Regions from separate parts of the Synechococcus sp. HK05 genome, predicted to be linked through region 1. Evidence: predicted binding sites of a transcription regulator. Region 1 holds the regulator's gene; each other region holds the start of a gene.
What was found. The regulator NtcA, encoded in region 1, controls nitrogen genes in cyanobacteria. The targets are predictions, from matches to a motif close to GTANCNNNNGNTAC.
Positions count from the first base shown of each region.

Region 1 (7,193 bases):
CCCGCTTGGCTGAGGAGCGTTGCTGTGAGTCGTTTGCCCACCACCACAGCACAGCTGCGGGTGCTGCAGCAGAGCTTCAGCCAGCGCCTGCTGGAAGGCGAGGTGAGCGCAGGCGGCTTTCAGTGGACGTTCAGTTGGTTTTTTGATCGCGGTGAGTTGCTGGTGGAACCCTCGCTGGGCCGCGCTCTGATCCACGATGCGCTGCTGCGCTTTCTCCTGAAGGCCGACTATCAGCTGGAGCCCGGTGGGGATTACGCCTTCACCGTGCGCGCGAAGTTTTAAGCGCGGCCTCAGCGGCCGAGGAGCTCCAGGTCTGGACTGCGGCTGAGCGCCTGGCCCAGGTGGCGCTCGAGCAGCAACTGGGCCACCACATCATCCACATCCCTTGGAGGCACGCGCAGACCGCGGGGCAGCCATCGCCGCCAGCCGCGGGCGGGCTCTAGTTGCCAGAAGCGATCCCTGGCGGCGAGGGTGGTGCCCGCCTCAGGGATCAGCTGCATGTGCAGCTGCTGCGCGCGGAGCCACTGCTGCCAGGGCCGGCTACCGGTGCCATCCCCCAGCAGCACCGCTGCATAGCCCGGGCTTTGCGCCCACTCCAGCAGCAGCACCCGGCAGCGCTCCGGTGGCAGCACGCCGGCGGCCAGCACTTGCAGCTGCTCCAGATCGGCCAGCACCAGGCCGCATTTGCTCCGGCCCGGATCGATGGCGGCGAGGTGGCTCACCGCGGGAGCGCCCGCAGTTCCACGGCCACCGGATCCACCAGGTCGCTGTTGCGCAGTGAGATCGCCTGCAGTTGCACCACCTGGCCGGTAGGGCGGTTGATGAGGGTCTGGCTCAGCTGGTTCACGCTCGCGGCATCGAACTGAAGGCCGCTGGCCAGGCTGCCGGCCCGCTGCACGGTGTTGTACGCCGAGGCGAGCAGCAGATTGAGGCGGCTGCGCACCTGCTCCGGGCTGCGTTCATCGCCTTCCAGCACGGTGGTGGCCAACTGTTCGCCCGCTTTCACCACCTGCTTGTTGCGGCGCACATCGGGGAAGGCCACCACCTGGCGTTCGCCCTTCAGCACGTTGGCGGCTGAGATCAGGCTCACCACCCAATCGCCCCGTTTGCTCAGGATGCCTTCGAGCTTGGTGATGTCGCTGCGGGGAACCAACAGGATCTGGCGGTTGGGGGGCTGCCCCGGCAGCACCCGCTGGAACACGTTGATGTTGGTTTGGCGGAGCAGGGCTTCGATCACCACCTTGGCCTGCTCAGGGCTTTGGATCCGCACCTTGGCAATCTCCAGCGGTTGGCCGCTGCTGATCACCACATCGCCGCGCCTGAGGGCGATCAGGTTGGTTTCCAGCTGCTGCAGCTCTTTGGCCGAGGCGCTGATGCGCGTGTTCAGCCGCGTCAGCTCTTCGCGGTTGCGGCGGATGTCGGCATCCTTGGCGCCGATCTCGCGGCTGAGCTGGTCGCGTTCCTGTTCCAGTTGGCGGCGCTGTTGCAGCAGCGGTGCCAGCTCCTTGCGTAGGGAAGCGGCCTGGGCTTCCACCATGCCCAGTTGGCTGCGGGCCTCCTGGCGCCCCTGCTCTGCGGCATTCAGATCGCTTTGGCTGCGCTCGAGGGCATCCCGGCCTTCGCGCAGGCGCCGCTCCAGTTGGTCGAGCTCAAACAGGCCGGTGCGCAGCCGATCGCTCACCAGCAGCATCAGGCCGAGCGAGATGGCACTGATCAGGCTGCCGGTGAGCACCGTGATCACCACGGCCGTGCGACGCGGCCGCATCCCCAGCAAGCTGAGGCGCGCTTTGCCCACCTTGGAGCCCAGCCGATCGCCGAGGGTGGAGAGCACTCCACCCAGCAGCAGCAGCGCCAGGATTAGCAGCCAGCCCGACACAAGCTTGCGCGACGACGCTCAGTATCGGTGGACAGCGCTCAGCTGAAGCGCTTGGCCAGGGCCAACGGATCAAACACCGTGATCTTTTTGCGGTCGATCTGCACCAGACCCGCGTTGCGTAGATCCCCCAGCAGGCGAGTGATCGTGACGCGCGTGGAGCCAATGGCTTCGGCGATCGCCTGGTGCGAGAGACGCAGATCAATCGTGATTCCTTCGCTGGTGGGGACGCCGAAATCGCGGCAGAGCACCAGCAGAAAGCTCACCAGCCGCGATGACATGTCGCGGTGGGTGAGGGTTTCGATCATGGTTTCCGTTTGCAGGATGCGTGAGGAGAGGCCTTGCAGCATCAGCAGACCCACGCTGGCGTCCTGCTCGATCGCCTTGCGCACCGAGGCGGCTGGGGCCGTGACCATCTCCACCCGGGTGAAGGCGACAGCGTGATAGAAGCGGTCGGATCGCTGGCCCGTGAGCAGCGAGAGCACCCCAAACAGGCTGTTTTCCCGCAGCAGCGCCACGGTGATCTCTTCGCCCGATTCATACACGCGCGAGAGCCGAACAGCGCCGCGCCGCAACAGATACACCTTCTCGGCCGGATCGCCCGGGAAGAAAATGGTTTTGCCGCGCTCCACTGTTTCGGTGGTGCTGCCACTGAGGCCACGGATCACATCCAGCAGGGTGGCGTTGGAGGCCACGGGAGATCCGGCCACCGGTGAGAGCCCTGCGGCGCCGGTGGTGGGGCTTGGGGAGTAGCGGCTGAAGCCTGGCTGGGCGCCGACCATAACGGCGGGGCAATTTGAGGCGGACCCTACGGATCACCCCTGCGGACTCTTGTAGTGATTGACACTATTTCGGGGCTTGCTCCAGCGCCTGCAGCTGACTATGCCGAAGCCGCTGCAGCCCGTCGTCCGCCAGATCCAGGAGTTGGTTGAGCTGGTGCCGCGAGAAGGGAGCCCCCTCGGCGGTGCCCTGCACCTCCAGCAGTTGCCCCTGGCTGTTCATCACCACATTGAGATCCACCTCGGCGCGGCTGTCTTCGCTGTAGTCGAGGTCGAGCAGGCCATGGCCATCCACCAGCCCCACCGACACCGCTGCCACCTGCTCCAGGAGGGGTGAGCGGTTGAGAACGCCGCGAGCCTCCAGGCGCTGCAGTCCCAGGGCCAGCGCCGCCCAGGCACCGGTGATTGAGGCGGTGCGGGTGCCGGCATCGGCCTGCAGGACATCGCAGTCGATGTGGAGGCTGCGTTCGCCCAGGGCTTCGAGATCCAGGCAGGCCCGCAGGCTGCGGGCGATCAACCGCTGGATTTCCTGGGTGCGGCCCGACAGTTTCATCAGCTCTCGCGGCTGGCGGCTCGGGGTGCTGGCGGGGAGCAGGCGGTAGTCCGCGCTGAGCCAGCCCTTGCCGGAGCCCTTCCGCCATTTCGGCACACCCTCCTCCAGGCAGACGCTGCAGATCACCGCGGTGCGGCCGGTGTGCACGGTGACCGAGCTCAGGGCAAAACCCATTGGATCCCAGTCGAAGCGGGTTGGGCGCAGTTCGCTCGGGCTGCGTCCATCGCTGCGGGAGGGGGCTGCGGGCATCGTTGGGGCCTGGATCTGCGTTGGCCCGATGGTACGGGTGTTTGCACTACAGGTAGTGGCTGATGCTTGCCCATCGGTTCACCACCGCTACATTCAGGATTCAGCGCGGCGGCCAAGCGGAGATGACGGCGAGCATTGCAGCCCTTCCCGGCAATGGCTCCAGCGGCCCATTCCGGCCTGGTCATCGAGCCGGCGGTGGCGGGCGAGCCGTGAGCTCGGTGTCTGCGCCTGGGCGCAGCCTGCGCCTGGTGGCGCAGCAGGAAGGTTTGCTGCAGGTGCACACCGCTTCGTTTCGCGGCAGTTTCAGCGGCGTGTTCAGTCAGGCCCTGCGCAGTGCCGGTCTCGGTAGCCGGGTGTTGATCAGCCAGTTCCTGAAAGGCGGGGTCGACCAGGGGCTGGAGCGCAGCGTCTGGCTGTGCGGCCGGCTGCAGTGGTTGCGCCCTGCCGTGGCTGGTTGCCTGGCGGAACCAGCGGCGGCCGATGCGGCTGGGGCCGCGGAGCGGGAGGCTGTGCGTGAGGTGTGGGCGTTCACCCGCGAGCAGATGCTGGCGGGTCAGCTGGATCAGCTGGTGCTCGATGAGCTGGGCCTGGCGGTGGAGCTCGGATACCTCGAGGAAGCGGAGGTGCTGGCGGCTCTCGAGCAGCGGCCCTCCAACCTGGATGTGATTCTGACGGGACCTTCCATGCCCAGCGCCCTGCTGGCGATGGCGGATCAGGTCACGCAGCTGCGCCGAGGTTTCTGATGCTCAAAAACGACCGCTGGATTAACGAGCAAGCCGCAGCCGGCATGCTCGAGCCCTTCCAGCCCAAGCTGGTGCGCCATCTCGATCCCGACAACGGTGCCCAGCCGGTGCTCAGCTTCGGCTGCTCCTCCTACGGCTACGACCTGCGCCTGTCGCCTCAGGAATTCCTGATCTTCAAGCACGTGCCGGGCACGGTGATGAACCCCAAGCGGTTCAACCCGGCCAACCTCGAGCCCGCCCCCCTGCACCGCGATGAGGACGGCGACTACTTCATCCTTCCGGCCCACTCCTACGGCCTCGGCGTAGCGCTCGAGAAGATGAAGGTGCCCGCCAACATCACCGTGATCTGCCTCGGCAAGAGCACCTACGCCCGCCTGGGGATCATCGTGAACACCACCCCGGCGGAAGCCAGCTGGGAGGGCCACCTCACCCTGGAGTTCAGCAACTCCTCGGGGGCCGATTGCCGCATCTACGCCAACGAGGGCATTTGCCAGCTGCTCTTCTTTGAAGGCGATCCCTGCGAAACCACCTACAAAGACCGCGCCGGCAAGTACCAGCACCAGCCGGAGCGCGTCACCCTCGCCAAGGTGTAACGCTCAGGGAGCGAGCCGCGCCTTGTGTAGCCGGCTCTTCTCGTACCAGGCGGCGATTTCCGGAGCCCAGGTCTGCATGTGGGGCCACATCAGATCGCACAGCACGCGGATTTCCTCCTGGGCATCGAGCTTGGCGCGCAGGTCCATGAAATGCAGGAAGGCGCGCAGCGAGAAGCTCACGACGAAGTGCTGGCGGTAATCGAAGGGGAGGATGCCGCGGGCATGCTCTTCGGCGAAGCCGGCGGCGAGCATGTCGCGGTAGCGCTCGGCGGCCAGGCGGCAGAGCTCGAGATCTTTGCTGCGCTCCTCGGCGGTGTAGGCGTATTTCTTGCCCTGGCGGTCGCTGTAGTGCCCTTCGGGGCGTAGGTAGAACACCTCTTCGAGCTCGAGTTCGCCATTGGCGGCCCGGCAGATGCGATCGCCCGTATAGCGCATCGACTGCACATCGAAGCTCACCCCCACCCGGTGGGTGCGGGCCTGCTGCATCACCGAATGGGGAAACCAGCCCACATTCAGCACGATCTGGGCGTGCTCCAGCGGGCCGTAATGGCCGCGCTCACCCGCTAGCAGTCGCTTCACGCAGATCTCGCCGGCCTTGGTTTCGTCGGGCCACTCAGCGCGATCGGCGGCCACAAAGCCCTCGCTGTAGTCCTGGTGCATCGCCGCGTAGATGCACTGCTGCGGGTTGGGGGTGGCGGCGATCAGCTCAACCCGGAAGCGGTTCATGGGGCGTGGCGCCTGGCGGCTGCAGGGTAGGCGGGGTTGGCGGGATCAGCTGTGGCTGCGGGGGCCTGCCATCGGCGTTGCCGCCAGGGTGGGTTGCAGGGCGCTCTGGGTGGCCAGGCCCGCCAGCTGCGGCAGCGGCGTGTCGGCGATCAGGGCCGTGGTGAGCGCTTCGAGCTCGGGTTTGCTGCGGGCGCCGAGGGCGCGGCCGATGGCGCTGCCGGAAGCATTGAACAGCTCCAGCTGGGGAATGCCGTTCACCTCGTAGCGGTCGATCTCTGGTTGCCACCGCGGGTTGTCGACATTGAGGAGCACCACGTCGAGTTGGCCGTGGTGTTGCTGCTCAATCGTTTCCATCGCCGGCGCCATGGCTTGGCAGGCCTCACACCAGTCGGCGTAGAACTCCACCAGGGTGGGGCGGCCGTCGCCCAGAGCCACCGAGAGGTCGAGCGATTGGCGGGCCAGTTTCTCCAGCGGTGCGGCCGGTTGCAGGCCGCCCCGCAGGGCAAAGAGGGCCAGCGCCAGCACGGCGCCAAGGGCGGCCAGCAGCATGCGGGCGCGGCGTCCCAGCAACGGTTGGGCCGGGGAGTCGGGCGTGGGTGCGCTCACGGTGGGGCGGCGGTAGGGAGCCTGATGGCGTTCCACAATCTGCCAGTTTTCTGGCTCTGGTTAGCCTGTGTGCCGGTGGGCCAGACCGCGTGAAGCGCCGCATCACCCTCCATTTCCCCCGCGAGGCCGTCCACCAGCCGATTGCCTATCGCTTGGCGGTGGAATTCGATATCGCCGCGAAGATCCTGCGGGCCCAGATCGCTCCGAATCAGAGCGGCACCATGGTGGTGGAGCTCTCCGGTGATATCGATGATCTGGCGGCGGCTGAGCACTGGCTGGAAAGCCAGGGGCTCGGCCTCAATCGCGCTTCCGGTCAGATCCGGGTGGATGCTGAGCGCTGCGTGGATTGCGGCATCTGCACCAGCGTTTGCCCCAGCGGTGCCCTGAGCTGTCATGCCCCCTCTTGGCAGCTCCAGTTCGACGCGCAACGCTGCCTGGTGTGCGAACAATGCATACCCACGTGCCCGTTTGAGGCCATTGCTTTGGTGCTGGAGCCATCCCCTTGAGAGCTGTGTTTGGTCTGCTGTTGCTGCCTGTGCGGGCACCGATGTTGTTGGTGCTGCTGTTGGTGAGTGGCTACATGGGGCTGCATTGGGCGGAGGTGGCCCCGCTGATGCTCAACCGCGCCGAGACCCCTCTGCAGCTGGAATTGGCGGGGCCGCTGTTCTGGCCTCTGCAATGCCTGCAGGCCCTGGTGGTGGTGCTGTTCTGCGCGATGCCGGATCTGCTGCTGCGGGAGTTGTCGCAGCTGATGGCTGCCAGCAAAGCGCTCACCTTGGTGGTGACCCTGCTGATCGTGATCACCGGGGGCTTGTACCTGCTGCACCTGGCCGTGTTGGCGGAGGTGCTGGTGTTGGCTTCCTCCGTGCTGCTGGCCCGCCTTGATCTCAGTCGGCTCCGCGTGGCGCCGGCCCCGTGGCTGGGGGCCATCGGCTTGAGTGTGTGGGTGCTGCTGGGCATCAATTTGGGGGCGCTTGTGCATGAGCGCCTCGTGCCTGCGCTCGCTTAAAACGCCTCGCAGATGGCGCTGGGATTGCGCTGCAGCACCTGATAGCTCCAGCGGTTGCCCAG
Region 1 covers NZ_JAHRXJ010000011.1:28,939-36,131, reverse strand. Annotated here, with positions in the region: gene pth (aminoacyl-tRNA hydrolase) at 1-13, shown strand, start outside; gene KUL97_RS09660 (DUF3146 family protein) at 25-282, shown strand; gene KUL97_RS09655 (resolvase) at 291-722, opposite strand; gene KUL97_RS09650 (DUF3084 domain-containing protein) at 719-1,876, opposite strand; gene ntcA (global nitrogen regulator NtcA) at 1,915-2,655, opposite strand; gene rph (ribonuclease PH) at 2,720-3,454, opposite strand; gene KUL97_RS09635 (cob(I)yrinic acid a,c-diamide adenosyltransferase) at 3,577-4,197, shown strand; gene dcd (dCTP deaminase) at 4,197-4,790, shown strand; gene thyX (FAD-dependent thymidylate synthase) at 4,794-5,516, opposite strand; gene KUL97_RS09620 (thioredoxin domain-containing protein) at 5,562-6,065, opposite strand; gene KUL97_RS09615 (NIL domain-containing protein) at 6,212-6,628, shown strand; gene KUL97_RS09610 (hypothetical protein) at 6,625-7,131, shown strand; gene KUL97_RS09605 (transglycosylase SLT domain-containing protein) at 7,128-7,193, opposite strand, start outside.

Region 2 (7,193 bases), on a different contig from region 1:
GGCCTTCATCTGCAGGGCCACACCGGTGTCGAGCACATCCGAGCTGGTCATGCCCACGTGGATGTAGCGGCCGGCATCCCCCACGTGCTCGTTCACGTTGGTGAGGAAGGCGATCACGTCGTGGCGCACCTCGGCTTCGATCTCGAGGATGCGCTCCACGCTGAAGCTGGCCTTCTCCTTGATCGTGGCCACGGCCTCGGAGGGTACTCGGCCCAGCTCGCAGTTGGCTTCAGTGGCGGCGATCTCCACATCCAGCCAGCTCTGGAACTTCGCCTGCTCGCTCCAGATGGCGCCCATCTCGGGCAGGGTGTAACGCTCGATCAAGGCCGCCGCGGGCTCACATCCAAACCAATGTATGGGGCGGCCTTCAGCGCGATCAGGCCACCGCTGTGAGCTTGCGGTGCTCCACCTCCCACTGCACCAGGGTCCCCCAGGCCTGTTGGCGCACCCAGCAGCGGCCGCCGCGGCACTGGATCAGCTGGAAGGGGGGGAGGTCGTCGGGTTGGTTGCGCAGTTTCACGAAGCTGCCCGGTTGGAGCAGTTCCACCACGTTGGATTGTTGGCGCGGCATGGGGGATCCCCTGTGCTGAGGGTCATCCTCCGGAGTGTTCCCCGGTTTGCCCCTGCAGCCCCCGTTTTTGTTCGGTTTCCCCTGTGCTTTTGTGACAGCACACCAGCACGCCGCTGTTGATGGGCCGCAAGCAACGCCTGGATCTGCAGCTGGTGGAGCTGGGTTTGGCCACCAGCCGCCAGCAGGCCCAGCAGCTGATCCGGGCCGGCAAGGTGCGCAGCGGCGATCGCGTGCTCGATAAGCCTGGGCTCGATGTGCTGCCCGATCTGCCCTTGCAGGTGGAGCAGCCGCCCCGGTTTGTCTCGCGTGGTGGTGAAAAGCTCCTCGGCGCCCTGGAGGCTTTCCCGATTGAGCTGGCCGGCCGGGTGTGCCTTGACGGCGGTATCTCCACCGGCGGCTTCACCGACTGCCTGCTGCAACACGGCGCCAGCCGGGTGTACGGCGTGGATGTGGGGTATGGGCAAACGGCCTGGAGCCTGCGCACCGATCCGCGCCTGGTGCTCAAGGAGCGCACCAACCTGCGGCACCTGGAGCCGATCGACCTTTACGGCGATGAGGATCCTTGGCCGGATCTGGCGGTGGCGGATGTGTCGTTCATTCGCCTGGCCCTGGTGCTGCCAGCGATTGGACGGTTGCTGCAAGCGGAGCGGCGCGAGGTACTGCTCCTGGTGAAGCCGCAGTTTGAGGTGGGCAAGGAGCGGGTGGGCAAGGGCGGTGTGGTGCGCGACCCCGCGGCCCATGTGGATGCGATCGAAGGGGTGATCGCGGCGGCCGCGGCGGAGGGTTGGAGCGCCTGCGGGGTAACCGCCTCACCGATCACCGGCCCGGCGGGTAACCATGAGTACCTGCTCTGGTTGCGCAGCGGTGCCTGGGACGAGCCGGCCAGCGCGGCTGTGCCACAAAAAAACGCCGGAGTCGCCCCTGAAGCAGAGGCCATCCGGCGCTTGGTGGCTGAAACACTGGAAGCCTGAACAGCGCCCGCAGGCTCAGATGGCGCTGCTGTCGCGGTCGCCGGTGCGGATGCGGATCACGGAATCCACAGGGCTGATGAAGATCTTGCCGTCGCCGATCTCGCCGGTGCGGGCCGCTTCCTGAATGGCGCCCACCACGGTGTCCACCTGGGCGTCGTCAACCACGATCTCGAGCTTGAGCTTCTGCAGGAATTCAACGGTGAACTCAGAGCCGCGGTAACGCTCCACCTGGCCCTTCTGGCGACCGAAGCCCCGCACCTCGCTCACGGTCATGCCGACGATGCCGGCATTGACCAACGCCAGCTTCACGTCTTCAAGCTTGAACGGGCGAATGATGGCCTCAACTTTTTTCATGGCTGCGGGAGTGGCTGGGAAGGCTCTGTCGGAGACAGTCTCTCAGGAATTCTGGAAAGACAGGCGGGGTGCTGGGCCCCGTCAGGCCCATTAGGCCGCAGCTTTCGGGGCGAGGGTGTTGCGATTGCTACCGCAGCGGTTGCCCGGGGGCGGCTGCTTAGCATCCGGCCTCATACCCTCTCTGCCGATGAGCGCCGATCAGACCCGCACCCCTCTCTATGGAGAGCGGGCCATTGCCGAAGCGGAGCTGATCTGTTTCGACAACCCGCGTCCGGGCCGGGCCTATGAGGTGGCGATCACCCTGCCGGAATTCACCTGCAAGTGCCCCTTCTCGGGCTATCCCGATTTCGCCACCCTGCGGCTCACCTATCAGCCGGGTCCCCGCGTGATGGAGCTCAAGGCGATCAAGCTCTATGTGAACAGCTACCGGGATCGCTCCATCTCCCACGAGGAGGTGACCAACCGGATCCTCGATGACTTCGTGGCCGCCTGCGCACCGGTGTGGATGGAGCTCGAGGCTGACTTCAACCCCCGCGGCAACGTTCACACCGTGATCCGTGCCAGCCACGGCACCCGTCAGCCCTGCTGAAGTTCGGCCAGCAGGGCTGGCAGTTCGCGTGAAAAGGCCGTCAGATTGCGGTTGCACAGCCCGGCCACGTGCAGCTTCTGCTGTTCGGGCTCGGCGATGGCCCAGAGCTGGCGGGTGGCGATCAGGCTCAAGGCCCCACCCGCCAGCGCAATCGCGAAGCCGGCATACACCAGTGGTACGCCGGGATCGCGCTTGAGCAGCAGGCCGCTGGCGGGCACCACCCCGGCAATGCGCAGGGGAATGCCCGCGATCTCAGCGGCGCCGCCGCCCGGCACCAGGCTGCCCAGCACCTCCGCATCGGCGGAATACACCGCGACCGGGCCTTGCTCGCTGGAGAGGGCCAGCAGCACCGGGTTGCTCCCATCGGGGCGCGTGGGCAGCACGATGCCCCACACCTGATCCCCCAGTTGCGGGAAGCTTTGCAGCGGCAGCTCCAGGATCGGGCTTTGGCCCAGTTGCACCTGGATGGCGGCCAGGGCCCAGTCGGCCTGGTACACCGTCATCCCCTGGAAGCGCAGGGGGTGGTTCACGCTGATCTCGCGGTTGCTGGCTGGTAGGGGCTCGCTGGCGGCTGGATCGCCGGGTTGCAGCCGCAGCTGGGAGCGGAATTGTTCGGGCCGGCCGGCGGGGTCGCGTTCGATGCCGAAGTCCTCGAGGGCCACGGTGAGTTGGGTTTCGCCGCGGCGGTTGAGCAGCTCCAGCTCATTGCCAGGGGCCAGATAGCGCTCGAGCCGTTGGCCGGCGAGCGCACCCCAGGCCGCTCCCACCATCAGCACCACCAGGCCGGCATGCACCAGCAACGGCCCCACGCGGCCGCTCACGCCCCGGCGGGCCGCCAGGCGGTGGGGATGGGGTTGCACCTGCCAGCCCCGTTGTTGCAGCAGCGCCTGTAATTGGCTCAGTTGCGTCTCCGCCTGCGGGCTCTTGATCGTTTCCGCCAGGGTGAGCTTGCTGAGCTGGCGGGGGCTGCTGTAGTCGATCCAGCGCAGGGCGGCCTGCAGGGCCGGCCATTGGCGGCGCCAGCTGCACAGGATCAATGACAGCCCCAGCCATGCCAACAGGGCCAGAAACCAGCTGCTCGAATACACGTGATCGAGCTGCAGGCGCAGGATCGCTTCGCCGTTGAGCAGCCCCAGCCAGGGCTGAGCGTCGTAGACGCGGTGATAAAGCTCCGCGTTCTCCTGCTGGGGAACCAGCGTGCCCAGTCCGCTGGCGATGGCGATCAGGATCAACAGCCCGATGGCCAGGCGCAGGTCGGAGATCCAGGCGATCAGGCGTTTCATCAACAGTGCGAGGAGGGCTTAGCCCCAGCGGGCCAGAAGGGTGAGTGTGCCTGTGGCCAGGAGCACCACGCCGCTGATGGGGGGAACCCACTGGCCCAGGGCTCGCAGGGCCAGGAGCCGCGGCACCCAGGCGGCGGCGATGCCGGCGAGCAGCAACGGCATCACCTGGCCGGCGGCAAAGGCCGTGAGCAGCACCACGCCGGCCAGCGGATTGCCGGCCTGAGCGATCCAGGCCAGCAACACCGCCAGCACCGGGGTGGTGCAGGGCGAAGCGGCCAGCCCGAAGGCCAAACCAGCCGCCAGTGGCGCCAGGGCCTTGGGCACCCGCTGGCGCCATTGTTCAGGGTCGGGCCCGCTCGGGAGCTGCAGGGGCAGCAGGCCGAGCAGATTGAGGCCCATCAACACCGCCAGCACGGCCACCAGCGTGGGGATCAGGCCTGGCACCTGGCCGTAGATGCGCCCCAGGGCGCCGCTGGCTAGGCCGAGCAGCACCAGCGAGGCCACGATGCCGCCGCAGAAGCTGAGGCTGCGCTGCCAGGGCTTGTCGTGCTCGTCGTCGAACCCGGCGAGGTAAGCCAGGGTGACCGGTAGCAGCGACAGCGAGCAGGGCCCCAGGCTGGTGAGCAAACCACCGGCGAACACCAACAGCAGGGTGAGGGCACCGGGATGGGCGAGGGAGGTGCTTAGCAGCTGCTCTCCGCTGCGGGCCCAGTCGGCCAGGGCCGGAGCCACCATCGCGGTTCTTGAGTCGGCGGTGGGGTCAGCCTATCGACAGGCTTCCGCCTGCTGAGCCTTGCCGCAGGCGTTCCTCGCGGCGCCGCGGTCGCCCGGGCTCCAGGCCGGCGCCTTCCAGGGCGCAGCGCAGCAGCAGGCCGGCCGTGAGCAGGCTGGAGAGCAGGGAGTTGCCGCCGTAGCTGATCATTGGCAGCGGCAGGCCGGTGGTGGGCATGGCGCCACTGGCTACGGCGATGTTGAGGATCGATTGACCCACCAGCAGGCTGGTGCAGCCGATCGCCACGAGGCGTTGTTGGTTGCTGCGGCAGCTGAGCGCCACTCGCAGCCCCATAAAGCCGAACAGCAACAGAAACAGCAGCAGCAACACTGAGCCCACGTAGCCGAATTCCTCGGCAAACACCGCAAAGATGAAATCGGTGCTCTGGATGGGTAGGTATTGCAACTTCTGGGTGGAGAGGCCGAAGCCTTCGCCCCAGAGGCCGCCCGAACCGATCGCCAGCAGGCTTTGCACCAGCTGATAGCCGTCCCCTTGGGCGTCCTTCCAGGGGTCGAGGAAAGAGGTCACCCGGATGCGCTGGTACTCGTTGATGGAGATGCTGCCCACCGCCACCGTGAAGCCCAGGCCAGCGCTGCCGAGCATTGCCCAGAGCGGCAGCCCTGAGGCCAGGGCCATCAGCCACAGCAGGATGCCGCAGAGGGAGGCTGTGCTCAGGTTGGGCTGCTTGAGGATCAGGCCCAGGGTCACGGCAAACACCCCGAGCCAGATGAGTTTTTGATCCGGTGCGATGCGGCTCCAGTGGGAGAACAGCGCTGCACCCTGGAGCACCAGGAAGGGTTTGATCAGCTCGGTGGGCTGGATCTGGATCGGGCCGATCACCAGCCAGCGGCTGGCGCCATTCACGGTGCTGCCGATCACCAGGGTGAGGGCCACCAGCACCATGCCGACCAGCAATGCCGGGCCTGCCATACGCAGCCAGCGGCGCAGATTGATCTTGATGCCCAGGTAGAGCAAGCCCCAACTGGCGACCATCCAGATGGCCTGGCGCTTGAGGTAGTAGGTGGGATCACCCATTTCACGAGCGGCCACCCACCAGCTGGCCGATCCCAGCACCACTAGGCCCAGCACGCTCCAGAGGGCCACCATCCCCAGCAGGAGGCGTGCTTCTGCCGGCCAGAGGCGGAAGGGCACAGGCAACAGGCCGGATGGGTTGGCGGAACGGGCCAATGCTGCTGGGAACTGAGGCACCGACTATCCCGTATCTGCGGTGACCTTGCAAACAAAAAGCCAATAAAAAAGCCCGGCATGGCCGGGCTTTTGAGGGATGCAAGTGCGTTGGGTTAGCTCTGAAGACTTCAGTTGCCCACGTTCACCTGACGGCGACCGGAGACCAGTTCAACCTTCAGAATCTTGCCGCCTTGCTTCATGATCCGCTGCTGCTCAGCAAACCAGCTTTCGTAAGGCACCCACTTGGTGAAGAAGGTGTTCTGCAGCTCGCGCTGGGAACGGGCCTTCTCAGGGCAAGGGATGCAGGCGGTGACTTTGAACAGGCGCATGGGTGGATCCTCGAAGTGTGCCGAAGGCAGGGATCAGTTACCCAGGCCGGAGCTGATGTAGTCGAAGTACACGCCCATTTCGCGGCCGGCATCGGGGCCCACCAGGGAGGCGGTCACTTCCTTCATGGCCTGGATCGACTGCACGGTGGCGCCGATGGGCACACCCAGGGAGTTGTAGGTCTCCTTGAGGCCGTTCAGCACACGCTCGTCGAGGATCGAGGTGTCACCAGCCAGCATGGCGTAGGTGGCGTAGCGCAGGTAGTAGTCGAGGTCGCGGATGCAGGCTGCATAGCGACGGCAGGTGTACATGTTGCCGCCGGGACGGGTGATGTCCGAGTACAGCAGCGACTTGGCCACGGCTTCCTTGATGATGGCAGAAGCGTTGGCGCTGATGGTGGCAGCGGCACGAACGCGCAGCTCACCGCTGGCGAAGTACTGCTCCAGGCGACCCATGGAGGAGGTGTCCAGGTAGAGGCCCTGGACGTCGGCCTGGTTGATGACGTTGGTGATGGCGTCTTGCATGGAACCTGATGGAAGAGGCGGTGGTTAGAGAAGAAAGGTCCTCAGGAGAGGGCGCCGACGACGTAGTCGAAGTAGAAGCCAGCCTCTTCGGCATCAGCGCCGGTGAGCAGGCTCATGGCGGCGTTCTTCATCTCGCGCACGGCTTCAGCCATGGCTTCGAGGGGGGTGCCCAGGGAGCGATACATCTCCTTGGCGCCGATGATGCCGATCTCTTCGATCGGGGTCACATCACCAGCGACGATGCCGTAGGTCACCAGGCGCAGGTAGTAGTCCATGTCGCGCAGGCAGGACGCGGTCATTTCCTCGCCGTAGGCATTGCCGCCGGGGGAGATGACGTCGGGGCGCTTCTGGAACAGAGCACCGCCGGCGGTCTTAACGATGCGCTCGCGGCTCTCGGCCAGGACCTGGGCGACGCGAAGACGACGCTGACCGCCGCTCACGAAAGCCTTGATCTGGTCGAGTTCGCCAGGGCTGAGGTAGCGGGCTTCGGCGTCCGCGTTGATGATCGAGTTGGAGACGATGCTCATGCAGTTCTGCCTCGAAACAAGCGGTCGCCTGAACGGTGACCGATATCCGGTGGGTAAGGGGGGAGGTCTTCAGAGGTGTGCTCCTCC
Region 2 covers NZ_JAHRXJ010000001.1:41,837-49,029, forward strand. Annotated here, with positions in the region: gene purB (adenylosuccinate lyase) at 1-324, opposite strand, end outside; gene KUL97_RS00205 (hypothetical protein) at 377-571, opposite strand; gene KUL97_RS00210 (TlyA family RNA methyltransferase) at 691-1,542, shown strand; gene KUL97_RS00215 (P-II family nitrogen regulator) at 1,558-1,896, opposite strand; gene queF (preQ(1) synthase) at 2,084-2,485, shown strand; gene KUL97_RS00225 (cytochrome c biogenesis protein ResB) at 2,473-3,768, opposite strand; gene KUL97_RS00230 (cytochrome c biogenesis CcdA family protein) at 3,787-4,503, opposite strand; gene KUL97_RS00235 (FtsW/RodA/SpoVE family cell cycle protein) at 4,529-5,749, opposite strand; gene KUL97_RS00240 (phycobilisome linker polypeptide) at 5,857-6,057, opposite strand; gene apcB (allophycocyanin subunit beta) at 6,091-6,579, opposite strand; gene KUL97_RS00250 (allophycocyanin subunit alpha) at 6,621-7,106, opposite strand.
Region 2: a site for NtcA is predicted at 2,014-2,027, ahead of queF (preQ(1) synthase). Genes of this name have one in related genera too.

Region 3 (7,193 bases), on a different contig from region 1:
TGGAGGCCCTGGAGCTGTGTTCTGGATGTGGATCACCGGCCTGATCGGGATGGCCACAAGCTTTTTTGAATGCACCATTGCCCAGGTGTTCAAAACAGCCGAGGGGGATGGCAGCTACCGCGGCGGGCCCGCTTATTACATCGAACGGGGGATTGGCCTGCGGTGGATGGGTGTGCTGTTCTCCGTCTTGCTGTTGGCCACCTTTGGCCTTGGTTTTAATGCACTTCAGTCGTTCACGGTGGCCACCGCTGTGGCCGACACCTTTGGCATTCCAGAAGCCATCAGCGGCGCCGTGCTGATGGTGATCCTGGGTGTGATCATCTTCGGGGGCGTGAAACGTATCGCAGAGGTGGCCGAAGTTGTGGTGCCCTTCATGGCCATCGGCTACTTCCTGTTGGCGTTGGTGGTGCTGGCGATGAATGCCACTGAGATCCCCAGAGTGCTGGCAGAGATCTTCAGCAGTGCCTTTGGCCTGAGGCCAGCCATTGGTGGTGGGATCGGCGCTGCGGTGGTGTTTGGCGTGAAGCGAGGCCTGTTCTCCAACGAAGCAGGGCTAGGCAGTGCTCCCAACGTTGCAGCCGTGGCCTATGTGAAGCATCCGGTTGAGCAGGGAATCATTCAAGCCTTCAGCGTGTTCATCGACACGATCGTGCTCTGTAGCTGCACGGCTTTCCTGATCCTCGTCACCCCGCTCTATCAACCCGGTGCAAACAGCATGGGGGTCACCCTCACACAACAAGCACTGGGCTATACCCTCGGCTGGTGGGGGCAAGCCTTCATCACCGTGGCGCTGGTTCTCTTTGCGTTCACCTCAATCATCTACAATTATTACCTCGGTGAAAACGCACTGAATTATTTCAGTGATTCCAACCAAACGCTCTTCAATACGTTGCGGCTCACCACCCTCGTGTTGATCATCTGGGGAGCCAATCAAGATCTCGCCACCGTGTTCGGGTTTGCCGATCTCACCATGGGGCTTCTCGCATTGGTGAACCTCGTGGCTCTGGTGCTGCTGATGCCGCTGGGCCTGCGGGTGTTGAACGACTATGAGCAACAACGACTCGCTGGCGTGCAACCTCGCTTCAGCGCCGATGACCACGCCCATCTACGCCTCGATCCACTCAGCTGGCCCACCAAGACCACCGAGGCGATTGTGTGACGATCCGGTGACGCCAAGCCTCCTCCAGCTGCTGTGCGCTGGAGAGTTTGCTTAAGGTACGGCCTCTCATGGCCGCCAAGCCAACAAACACCAGCATGACGAACTGCGAAAAGCCACCAAAACTGGTGGCTGTTGGTATCGCTCCGCTGGGACTTGTGTCGATTGGCGTGGTGCCGATGGGAGTGGTGAGTATTGGTGTGGTGCCCATGGGCGTGTTCAGCCTGGGCGTGGTGGGAATGGGCGTGGTGAGCGCGTGTGTCGTCGGCATGGGCGTGGTGGTGGCGGGCCTCAACGCCATGGGCGTTTGGTCGTTCAGCCCAGGCAGCGGGCATGTGCACCCCAGCAGCAGCGCTGTCCAGGAACAGCTGCTGACTTACCCCAGCCAACAGATGGCCCTGGAGAAAGCACGCGCCCTCGGCTGCGAAGGCGTGCATGCGATGGGCGACCTGTGGATGCCCTGCTCAGAGCATCCAGCCACCCACCAGTTCCATCAGGGAAGTCGTTAGGCCTTCAGCTGCTCTTGGATCGCTTGGTTGGTGCTGGCTTTCTCACTGAACCAGGCCTTGAGTAGGTCCTTCGCCAGGGCACGCAGGGCTGCAGGGTCGTTTTGCGCATCAATATCCCGCTTGAGCCGCTCAACCTCAAAGGTTTGCGCCATGGTGAGCTCGATTGGGGCCATCGGATGGATGCGATGGGACAGCTGAAACCTATGGCGTTACAGGCTCTCCAACGTGACCTTGGCTACCAAATCCGCGCTCTGTCAGCAGCACAGAACCGTGACCGTTTGTGACACAACTGCCGCTGGCTCTCGCCCATCCACACCATCCGCTAGGACTGAACTCTGCGATCCGTTGATCATGCGCCTGAGTTGGAGTCAGCACCTGGCCGCAGCCAGAACACTCGAACTCGCAGGCCGCGAACAGACTGGGACTGCCCTTGCCTTGATGGGGATGGCACTGGTGATGCTGCTCCAGGATCTTGAGCGTGAGGGCGATCACAGCCGCCACAACACGTCAGCGGAGCACGATCACAGTTTCTGATCCAATTCATGAGCTGATCTGATTCGATCAGTTGTTGTTGCTGTTGATTTGCTCATATCGGGGGCAAGCGTAGTTGTCGCTACGAAGAATCAAAATCACGCCCATAGTGTTGGCAGCATCTTCACTGATCTCATCGTGTCGAGCACACAAGAACTCAGCGTGGGCCAACAATTTGAGGTGGAACGCTTCTCAAGGGCGATTGATGCCACAGCCGATCCCGAGCAACTGAAGGCTCTGGCAAAGCAACTGCTCCAGGCCTGGCACACCCAGAGGGCCGCCACCGAATGGGTGAAGTCCCAGGCGATCTAACGCCTCACCGCCGAGCCGCTCGGCATGAAAAAGCCCCGCCGAGGCGGGGCTTAGGAACGCGATCAAGCGCTCGGACTGATCACTTCTTGTAGGTCACGCCGCGGTAGAGGAGAACCGGGTGCTGTTGGGGAGCAGCTTGCTTGTTCTGCTCGTACTTCTGGCCGCGATAGGTGAGGGTCATGATGGTGATCCACAGGTAAGCCCAGGTCCCCGTTCCATGGCCTGGATCGAACTGCGCCCCGCGGATGCGGGGTGAACGTCTGGTAGCAGTTGCTACAGCAGAATCATCCACCCGGCTGGCCGCAGGTGTCGTTCATGCGGATACAGATGGCACCAATGGCTGGTAGATCGGGCTCCATTCAGCGGCATCGAGGCAGTGGATCGCCTCGTCGGGTGTGCGGGCAAACCGGGCGAGACCCGCTGCCACAGCCTCCATGGCAATCGCTTCCGCAACCACGCGGCCGATGCGCGGCGCCTCCGCCAGGGCTGGCATCAACGACTCTGCGGGCTGGCGGCTGGCCGGAATCTCCCGCGCCAAAGCATGCAATCCGGCATCAATCATTGCGTCGGTGATGCGCGTCACGCCGACGGCCACAGCTGCAAATCCCAACCCCGGGAACAGAAAGCAGTTGTTGCACTGGCCCACCACCCGTCCGTCCACAGGTGGGAACGGGCTGCCTGTTGCCACCAGCGCACGGCCATCGGTCCAGCGCCAAAGATCGGCAGGTGCGGCCTCCGCCAGGTGCGTTGGGTTGGAGAGCGGCAGAATGATCGGGCGCTCGCAAGCGCTTTGCATGCTGTGAACCACAGCCTGGCTGAAGGCTCCGGCCACGGTCGACGTTCCGATCAGCACGGTGGGCTTCACGGTATCGACCACGGTCTGCAGATCCACCACGCCATCAGGGTTTCGTGGCCAATCCACCAGCTCACGTGGATCACGCGCAAGCTCAAGGGCCGCTGGGCTCACCCCGGTGGTGGCATGGGTCACCAAACCCGTTCGATCAACGGCCCAGATGCGCTGCCGTGCCTCAGTCGCGGTTAACCCCTCCGACTGCAGCAGACGCAGCAGGCCATCGGCGATGCCGCAGCCAGCCGTGCCCGCCCCAAAGATCACGATCCGTTGATCCTGCAAGCGTTGACCAAGGCCCTGGCAGGCAGCCAGCACGGCTGCACTGGCCACACCACTGGTGCCTTGGATGTCGTCGTTGAAGCTGGGAAGAGTGTCGCGGTAGCGATCCAGGATCGTTTTCGCGGTGCTGCGGCCGAAATCTTCCCAGTGAAGGCAGGCGCCTGGGAAGACGTCCGACACCGCAGCCACAAATTCGTCCACAAACGCGTCGTAAGCCGCTCCTTGAAGGCGCGGTTGCCGCAGACCTGGATAGAGCGGGTCGTTGAGCAGGCTCTGCCTGTTGGTTCCCACATCGAGAACCACCGGCAACACGCTGTCGGGATCAAGCCCTGCGCAGAGTGTGTACACCGCAAGCTTGCCCTGGCAGATGTGAATGCCGCCAACGCCTTGATCGCCAATGCCAAGAATCCCTTCCGCGTCTGTCACCAACACCAAGCAAATCGCGCTATGGCTGGCAGCACGCAACACCGCCTCCACACGCCCTGCCTGAGCAGCATTCAGAAACAGGCCGTTCTGGGGTGTTCGATAGTTCTGGCTGAAGCGTTGAATCACCGCCCCAACCGTGGGGGTGTACACCACAGGCAGAACGGCCTCGAGGTGCTCCTTCAAAAAGGCGTAAAACAGCACCCAGTTGCTATGGCGTAGCCCATCGACATAGGCGAATCGCTCCAACGGCTGGGCGATGGCCTGAAACGCCTGCCAACAACGCTCCACCTGCTGAGCCAGGGTTTCATGTTGAGCCGGAAGCCAGCCCTCCAAGTCGAAGATGCGGCGCTCCTCGGCGCTAAAGCCCGTGCCCTTGTTGAGAGCGGGTTGCCGCAGCAGCGCCAGGCCTCGCAATGCCGTGTGCCTGGGTGCCTTGAGAGTGGGGAGCAGCACCATGGTGAGGGTCGTTTGCTGCACTCAAACGGATCAGCCCGTTGCCCATGGTCACCATGACGACCAACGGATTCGTGTTGGCGTGCCTCACGACACAGATGCCAGCCAGACGAATCAGCGAGGGTTTGCCGAGTGCAGCAGGTCTGGAGATGTCATCCCAAGCCCCACTCGCGCCGCTCGGGCAGCCCATCGCTAAGCGCTACCGCCTGATCAACGCCAGCTTCGAAGCTCATCCCCAGCTCGATGCCATTTACGACTCCCTGGAGGATGCCCTGAACGATGCAGCGGCTTGGCTGGCCTCCCAGGCCTCTGCCGCCCAAGCGGCCATCGGCGTCGACATGTGCACACGCTCCGGTGAATGGCGCACGGTGCGTCCACCGAAGCCCCTCACCGCTTAACGCGGGGCAACCTCGGGTTTGCGAAACAGCCCGTCGAGGTAGTGGCGCACAACCGGCTTGTCCTGGCAGCCCTGCTGAAACAGGAAGCCGGCCAAGGCTGATTGCATCAAGCGGTATTGATCCCACTGAGGGTGCTGCTCGATGAACCCGACCATGGATTCGAAGAGATCCGCCGGGAACTGGTTTTCCACACTCACGTGTTCCGGCATGTGGTCGGGAATCGCCTGCATCGCACCTCGCTCGCTCTGACCGCACCATCAGCGCACGGCGGGGCGCCAAGCGTCAAAGTCCGCAGCCCAGACAGGATCGCAGGGATCGAAAATCGAGATCCACAGCGCCGCAGTGGATGTGCCTGGGTGGATCCATGCATTTGAGGCGCCCTTCATGCTCCAGCGCGTGGATGTCAAGGGGAGAACCGTTTTCCCATTCTCGGCCGGAGTGCTCCGTCAGCCACAGGAGTCTCTCGAGAGACGGCTGTGGAAAAGCTGTGGAAAAGAGGGTTGCGGGTGTGGGCAGATTCGTTCTTCAGGCCTGCTGATCGGTCACCGGCCAGGCGCAAGCAATCGCGATCAGAGGCGGATCCGGCGCTGAAAGCCCCTTGACCGGCGGTGTTGAGCCCCACTCCCATAGAGTCTTAAGGAAAGATAAAGAGCGGTTCATGGCTTCCTTGGTGCAGGAGCGCGGTTGACGCCTCCTGTTGTGCTCGAAGCGCGCTCCCTGAGCGTTGCCGCTCCCAAAACCGCTTTGCGGTACCCCACGAAAACTGAGCTGCTGGCTTGCCTTCCAGCCGAGCTCACCCGCTTGGATCCATGGAAGGCCTGGGGCAGCCTCGCCTTATCGGTGGGTCTCTCAGCGTTGGCCTACGCCACGGGCACCCAGCTTCCACTCAGCTGGGCCGCGACACCGTTATGGCTGATCTACGCGCTGGTGACAGGAACCGTGGCGATGGGTTGCTGGGTGTTGGCCCATGAATGCGGCCACAACGCCTTCCATCCCAACCGCCGCATCGAGGCCGCAGTGGGGTTTGTGCTGCACAGTGTGCTGCTGGTGCCCTACTACAGCTGGGCCCGCAGCCATGCGGTGCACCATGCCCACTGCAACCACCTCGAGGGCGGAGAAACCCACGTACCGCCACGCCACAATTCCGTGTCCGGTCGAGCCACGGAACGCCTGCGGCAGCAGATGGGCATCAGCCTGTTCGGCTGGTTCAGCATCACGATTCACCTGCTTTTGGGTTGGCCCCTGTATCTGTTCGCTGGTGCCACCGGCGGGGAGGACTATGGCCGCCCCACCTCTCATTTCTGGAACGGGCCCAGCTTCCAACAGGGCGTGAAGCCACTGTTTCCCCGCAGCTTTCGCCGCTGGATGGTGCGCTCCAACATCGGCCTGGTGCTGATGCTCATCGCCCTGGCATCGGCGGCTGTGATGACCTCACCAGCCAGGGTGCTGTGTGTGTATGGCTTGCCCTATCTGGTGGTGAACGCCTGGCTGGTGATCTACACCTGGCTCCAGCACACCGATGTGGCGATCCCTCACTACAGCTCTGCGGAATGGACCTGGGCCAAAGGAGCCTTGCAAACGGTGGACCGGCCCTACGGCACCCTGCTCAACCTGCTGCACCACGGCATTGGCTCCACACACGTGTGCCATCACGTGAATTCCAGGATTCCGCACTACAACGCCTGGCGCGGCACCACCCTGCTCAAGCAGCACTATCCCGAGTTGGTGCGCTACGACCCCACGCCCATTCACCAAGCCCTTTGGCGGGTCGCCACCCGTTGCGGTGCCGTGCGCCAGAACCCCAGCGACGGCGCTTACTACTACTAAGAACAGAGCTGGGGTCAGTAGCCCTTGGCGGCGCAGTGGGCCACGCTTCCTTGCAGCGACGTCTGTAGATCGCTCCAATCGTTGGCGGGGAACACCGCTTCAAAGGCTTGGAGATTGGCGCTGAGGATGTTCAGGGCCTGACTGCGCAGGGAGCAGGCCTGGGGCTCGTTATTGGCTTCGATCGCCACGATGGCGTCGTCGAGCAAGCTCTGCAGTTGCTGCTGCTGGGCGATCACCTCGGGCGGGGGGGTGCCCTGGGCCAGAGCCGGACCAAGGCTGGAGGCACCGATCAGGGCCAGGGCCGACAACAGGCGACGCATGGGGGTTAAGCCATTGGGCTCCCATTGTCTGCTGCCACGGGAACGCAGAACGCGTTCACCACATCCAGTCGTCGGGAGAGGGGATGCCGTTTTCGCGCCGCACCCGCTCGAGGCGTGCCTGCTGCTTGGCCT
Region 3 covers NZ_JAHRXJ010000004.1:69,612-76,804, reverse strand. Annotated here, with positions in the region: gene KUL97_RS03655 (alanine/glycine:cation symporter family protein) at 1-1,159, shown strand, start outside; gene KUL97_RS03650 (hypothetical protein) at 1,255-1,665, shown strand; gene KUL97_RS03645 (hypothetical protein) at 1,662-1,838, opposite strand; gene KUL97_RS03640 (hypothetical protein) at 2,017-2,199, shown strand; gene KUL97_RS03635 (hypothetical protein) at 2,335-2,508, shown strand; gene KUL97_RS03630 (DUF4278 domain-containing protein) at 2,588-2,689, opposite strand; gene KUL97_RS03625 (NAD-dependent malic enzyme) at 2,822-4,540, opposite strand; gene KUL97_RS03620 (hypothetical protein) at 4,666-4,914, shown strand; gene KUL97_RS03615 (DUF2811 domain-containing protein) at 4,911-5,144, opposite strand; gene KUL97_RS03610 (fatty acid desaturase) at 5,599-6,741, shown strand; gene KUL97_RS03605 (hypothetical protein) at 6,756-7,061, opposite strand; gene KUL97_RS03600 (hypothetical protein) at 7,117-7,193, opposite strand, start outside.
Region 3: a site for NtcA is predicted at 2,772-2,785, ahead of KUL97_RS03630 (DUF4278 domain-containing protein). Genes of this name have one in related genera too.